2 linked regions of the Metabacillus sp. B2-18 genome follow. The protein of the gene in region 1 binds, or shares a complex with, the protein of each later gene. Links are inferred from orthologs where the notes say so. Each region holds a gene or a part of one and is shown in the gene's direction. Other genes may lie near its edges.

The links. The genes of interacting proteins can lie anywhere in the genome.
Region 2: the proteins of pcrA (region 1) and uvrB are in contact, whole or in part, in a crystal structure (PDB 7EGT), measured with the Thermus thermophilus proteins. The link is inferred for Metabacillus sp. B2-18 from one-to-one orthologs. Residues at the interface, in WP_096412145.1 of Thermus thermophilus: His654, Arg656, Phe657, Gln666, Asp668, Glu669, Lys680, Arg681, Leu682, Ser683, Lys685, Tyr686, Ala687; in WP_096411307.1 of Thermus thermophilus: Glu23, Leu25, Arg26, Asp27, Gly28, Glu29, Arg30, Phe31, Arg55, Glu326, Asp327, Phe328, Glu379, Ser382, Gln383, His398, Gly400, Arg401.

The regions. Positions count from the first base shown.
Region 1 is NZ_CP088245.1:323,995-326,993, forward strand. What follows is about bases 26-2,991. They hold pcrA (DNA helicase PcrA), read left to right. Parts: upstream 26-377; coding sequence 378-2,606; downstream 2,607-2,991. Other genes in these bases: LPC09_RS01730 (heptaprenylglyceryl phosphate synthase), read left to right, coding at 26-296; ligA (NAD-dependent DNA ligase LigA), read left to right, coding at 2,662-2,991. Outside these bases: more of LPC09_RS01730, read left to right, coding at 1-25; more of ligA, read left to right, coding at 2,992-2,999. UniProt on the Escherichia coli protein: A helicase with DNA-dependent ATPase activity. Unwinds DNA duplexes with 3'-5' polarity. Translocates on single-stranded DNA with 3'-5' polarity. Initiates unwinding more efficiently from a nicked substrate than double-stranded DNA.
Region 2 is NZ_CP088245.1:4,333,029-4,336,029, reverse strand. The notes cover bases 7-2,974. They hold uvrB (excinuclease ABC subunit UvrB), read left to right. Parts: upstream 7-481; coding sequence 482-2,467; downstream 2,468-2,974. Other genes in these bases: uvrA (excinuclease ABC subunit UvrA), read left to right, coding at 2,475-2,974; LPC09_RS21935 (DUF2198 family protein), read left to right, coding at 7-18. In the rest of the region: more of LPC09_RS21935, read left to right, coding at 1-6; more of uvrA, read left to right, coding at 2,975-3,001. UniProt on the Escherichia coli protein: The UvrABC repair system catalyzes the recognition and processing of DNA lesions. A damage recognition complex composed of 2 UvrA and 2 UvrB subunits scans DNA for abnormalities.

The DNA.
Region 1 (2,999 bases):
CTAATACCGAGCTTTCGATTGAAGATGTAAAAGCTTATGCCCGTGTAGCGGAAAATCTGTTTCATCTTCCAATCTTTTACCTGGAATACAGTGGGATGTTAGGGGACCTTGCTGTTGTTGAAGCAACGAAAAAGGTACTTACCAATACAAAACTATTTTATGGTGGAGGAATTACCTCACCAGAAGAAGCTAAAAACTTTGCTAAATATGCTGATGTAGTAGTCGTAGGGAATGTGATCTATGATGACTTAAAGTCAGCACTAAAAACGGTTGATGCAGTGAAAGAAGCAAAATAAATTTCTCCGTCAGCATTATTGAATGATGATAGAGATGACGATAAAATAGAACATATGTTTTAGAAAAGGGTGGTGGACTGGTTGCAATTTTTATCAAATCAGTTACTTGAAGGTTTGAATGATAGGCAACAACAAGCGGTAAAAACAACAGATGGTCCTTTATTGATTATGGCTGGAGCTGGAAGTGGAAAAACAAGAGTATTAACTCATCGAATTGCTTATTTAATGACAGAAAAGCAAATAGCTCCGTGGAATATACTAGCGATTACGTTTACAAACAAAGCAGCAAGAGAGATGAGAGAGAGAATTCAAGGGATCCTCGGTTCTGGCGGAGATGAAATTTGGATTTCTACTTTTCACTCAATGTGTGTAAGAATTTTACGTCGTGATAGTGACAGAATGGGAATTAATCGTAACTTTTCTATTCTTGATACGACAGATCAATTATCAGTTATTAAAACCATTTTAAAAGAGAAAAACCTTGATCCGAAAAAACATGATCCTAGAAGCTTACTAGGGTCCATTAGTAGTGCCAAAAATGAACTGATTACACCAGAAGAATTTGAGAAACAAGCGGGTAGTCATTATGAACAAATTGTTAGCGATATTTATAAGGATTATCAAAAGAAGCTTCGTAAAAATCAGTCGCTAGATTTTGATGACCTCATTATGACAACCATTCAATTATTTCAACGTGTACCAGAAGTGCTTGAATCTTATCAACGAAAATTTCAATATATACATGTTGATGAGTATCAAGATACGAATAGAGCCCAATATATGCTTGTAAAACTATTAGCTGCTCGTTTTCAAAATTTATGTGTTGTTGGTGACTCGGATCAATCGATTTATCGCTGGCGTGGTGCTGACATTGCTAACATTCTTTCATTTGAAAAAGATTATCCTCAAGCAAATGTGATTTTACTGGAACAAAACTATCGTTCTACACAGTTAATTTTACAAGCGGCGAATGAAGTGATTAAACAAAATTCTAACCGTAAAGCTAAAAATCTATGGACAGAGAATCAGCCGGGCTCCAAAATCACCTATTATCGTGCTGACAGTGAATCAGCCGAAGGGCAGTTTGTTGCCGGAAAGATTAAGCAGTTAGTTGATTCAGGTCAAAGAAAGCTTTCTGACATTGCGATTTTATATCGTACAAATGCTCAATCTCGTATTATTGAGGAAGTTTTGCTGAAGTCGAACTTGAATTATACAATTGTTGGAGGTATTAAGTTCTACGATCGTAAAGAGATTAAAGATTTACTTGCTTACCTTCGATTAATTGCTAATCCAGATGATGATATTAGCTTAGCTCGTGTTATAAATGTGCCAAAACGTGGTGTTGGTTCAACTTCCTTTGATAAAATCGCAAATTATGCAATAGACAATGACTTATCAATCTTTCGGGCTTTAGAGGAAATTGAGCAAATTGGTGTGAGCGCAAGAGTAATCAATGCTCTTACAGATTTCCGTGAATTGATACGAAATCTAGGGAATATGCAGGATTATCTGTCGGTAACAGAGCTTGCTGAAGAAATTATTGAGAAGAGCGGATATAGAGAAATGCTTAAACAGGAAAAAACGTTAGAGGCACAAAGTCGCTTAGAAAATATCGATGAGTTCTTATCTGTTACTCAAACCTTTGAAAAACAAAATGATGATAAGAGTCTTGTTGCCTTTTTAACTGATTTAGCACTTGTTTCAGACATTGATAAACTAGATGAAGAAGAGCAGGAGCAAAGTGATGCACTTGTATTAATGACGCTTCACTCTGCAAAAGGTCTTGAATTCCCTGTTGTCTTTTTAATCGGACTTGAAGAAGGTGTCTTCCCTCATAGTCGTTCCTTAATGGAAGAAGATGAGATGGAGGAGGAGCGCCGTCTTGCCTATGTAGGAATTACGAGAGCAGAGCAGGAACTTTTCCTTTCGAATGCTCAAATGCGTACGTTATTTGGTAAGACGAATATGAATCCAGAATCTCGCTTTATTAGAGAAATTCCAAGTGAATTAATTGAAAATCTGAACGAACAAGCAAAGAAATCTGTTTCATCCTTCAACGCAGCACGTCGTCAAGAACGTCAAGAAAAGCGTCCACCTGTATCTAGACCTGTAGTCACACCTTCATCAACAGGGGGAGAAGCTTTTTCTTGGGCTGTTGGTGATAAAGCTGAACATAAAAAATGGGGAATTGGTACAGTCGTGAGTGTAAAAGGCTCCGGAGAAGGAAAGGAATTAGATATCGCTTTTCCAAGCCCAGTCGGAATAAAACGACTATTAGCTGCATTTGCACCTATTAATCGGGTTTAAAAATAGACGTAGTAATTTACAAACCAATTTTCGGTAGAAAGGATTGGATATCTTAATGGATAAACAATCAGCACAAGAGAGGGCTCATGCTCTTCATGAGTTATTAAACACGTATAATTATGAATATTATATACTTGATCAACCAAGCGTTTCGGATGCAGAATATGATCGGCTTATCCAGGAACTTTCAAAGCTTGAGGCAGATTATCCAGAACTGAAAACACCAGATTCACCTACACAAAGGGTAGGCGGTGGTGTTCTTGACTCTTTTCAAAAGGTTGTGCACAGAACACCAATGCTTAGCCTTGGAAATGCCTTCAATGACCAAGACTTACGTGATTTTGACCGACGAGTAAGACAAGCAGTTGGTGATGATGTTCAATATGTTGTTGA
Region 2 (3,001 bases), 4.0 Mb from region 1 along the record:
CTCCTAAAGAAGAAATAGGTTTGAGGTTTTACTAAAAAAGAAATACTTAAAGAAAAAGGGCTGCTCTGTATGCTCTTTTTTCTTTGGTTGCAAGATTGACTTTGAAAGTTGCAAAAATGAATTATTTACATAAACTTGTTTGTATTATAGAAATCCTTATCCGTAACAATTGTTCTTTTTGAATAATATTTATAAAACTATAGTGTAATGGAGCGGAAGACACTTGACTCCTGCGGGAGGTAGAGGAAAGGCTGAGACCCCGCAGGCGAAGCCGAGGAGGCTCAGCTTCCTCCCCGCGGAAAGCAAGTGTCTGGAGCGCAATGGAACGACAGCGTTTTTACGTTAGCTGAATTAACAGTCGGAATACAAATATGAATAATAATTTAAAACTAAACACGAACTTTAGTTCGTATTTTTAGTGATTTTCCACACAGTTGTGGTAAACTATTGATATTGACATTTTCTGAATGGAGGCTTATGCGTGAGCGAGCAATTTGAATTAGTCTCAAAATACAAGCCGCAAGGTGATCAACCTAAGGCAATTCAAGCATTAGTTGAGGGAATTAACCAAGGAAAAAAGCATCAAACATTACTAGGTGCAACAGGTACAGGAAAAACCTTTACCGTTTCGAATCTAATAAAAGAAGTAAACAAACCAACATTAGTTATTGCCCATAACAAAACATTAGCTGGGCAGCTATACAGTGAGTTTAAAGACTTCTTCCCAAATAATGCAGTTGAGTATTTTGTTAGTTACTATGATTATTATCAGCCAGAGGCATATGTTCCACAAACGGATACGTTTATTGAAAAAGATGCCAGCATTAATGATGAAATAGATAAGCTTCGTCATTCGGCAACATCATCTCTTTTTGAACGAAATGATGTAATCATCATTGCTAGTGTTTCTTGTATTTACGGCCTCGGTTCGCCAGAAGAATATAAAGAGCTAGTTGTTTCATTAAGAACAGGAATGGAAATTGAACGAAATCAGCTGTTAAGAAGATTGGTAGATGTTCAATATGAGCGAAATGATATTGATTTCCGAAGAGGAACGTTCCGAGTTCGCGGTGATGTGGTGGAAATCTTTCCGGCATCTCGAGATGAACAATGCATTCGCGTAGAATTTTTCGGTGATGAAATTGACCGTATTCGTGAAGTTGATGCTTTAACAGGAGAAATTATGGGAGAGCGCGAGCATGTGGCCATTTTCCCGGCCTCTCACTTTGTAACAAGAGAAGAAAAAATGGAGAAAGCCATAAAAAATATCGAAGCAGAGCTAGAGGAACGTTTAGAGGAAATGCGTGAAAATGGTAAGCTGCTAGAGGCTCAGCGTCTTGAGCAAAGAACGAGATATGACCTAGAAATGATGAGGGAAATGGGCTTTTGCTCCGGTATCGAAAACTACTCTCGTCACCTAACACTTCGCCCATCAGGATCCACTCCTTATACGTTACTAGATTTCTTTCCTGAAGATTCACTAATTGTTATCGATGAGTCACATGTTACATTGCCGCAAATTCGGGGTATGTTTAATGGTGACCAGGCTCGTAAACAGGTGCTAGTGGACCACGGATTCCGATTACCATCTGCAATGGATAACCGTCCTCTTAGATTTGAGGAATTCGAAAAGCATATTGAAAATATTGTGTATGTATCTGCTACTCCTGGTCCTTATGAAATGGACCATTCACCTGAGATGATTGAGCAGATTATCCGCCCGACTGGACTATTAGATCCTACGATTGATATTCGTCCAATTGAAGGACAAATCGATGATTTAATTGGCGAAATTCACTCAAGAGTTGAAAAAAATCAACGTGTCCTCATTACAACACTAACGAAAAAAATGTCTGAGGATCTAACAAACTACCTTAAAGAAATAGGGATTAAAGTAAACTACTTACATTCTGAAATAAAAACATTAGAGCGGATTGAAATTATCCGGGAACTTCGTCTTGGGAAATATGATGTTCTTGTTGGAATCAACCTGCTAAGAGAGGGCTTGGATATTCCAGAGGTTTCACTTGTTGCTATTCTTGACGCAGACAAGGAAGGCTTCTTAAGATCAGAACGTTCTCTTATTCAAACAATCGGTCGTGCGGCCCGTAACGCAGAGGGACATGTTATTATGTACGCCGATAAAATTACAAATTCAATGGAAATTGCACTTAATGAGACAAAGCGTCGTCGTGAAATTCAGATAGAATTTAATGAAAAGCATGGAATCACTCCTCAAACCATTCAAAAAGAAATTCGTGATGTTATTCGTGCAACAACTGCTGCAGAAACTCCTGAAGATTACGAGGCAACAGCTGCGAATAAGTTAACGAAATTAACGAAGAAAGAGCGAGATAAAGTGATTGCTGAAATGGAAAATGAAATGAAGGAAGCAGCCAAATCATTGAACTTTGAACGTGCTGCTGAGCTGCGTGATTTGATTTTAGAGTTAAAAGCGGAAGGATGAAGCGATAATGGCAATGGAACATATTGTTGTGAAGGGAGCACGTGCCCACAACTTAAAAAACATAGATGTAACCATTCCGCGTGACAAGCTTGTGGTGCTTACCGGGCTATCTGGGTCCGGTAAGTCCTCACTCGCATTTGATACGATTTATGCTGAAGGACAACGTCGCTATGTAGAGTCTTTATCAGCATATGCTCGTCAGTTTTTAGGGCAAATGGATAAGCCTGATGTTGATGCGATTGAAGGATTATCACCAGCTATTTCAATTGACCAAAAAACAACTAGCCGAAACCCACGATCAACGGTTGGGACTGTAACGGAAATTTATGACTATTTGCGTCTTCTCTTCGCAAGAGTCGGGCGTCCCACATGTCCGATTCATGACATTGAAATATCGTCCCAAACCATTGAACAAATGGTTGATCGTATTCTAGAGTATCCAGAGCGAACAAAGCTACAGGTTCTTGCTCCAGTTGTGTCAGGTCGCAAGGGAACGCATGTTAAAGTGTTCGAGGACATTAAAAAACAAGGCTA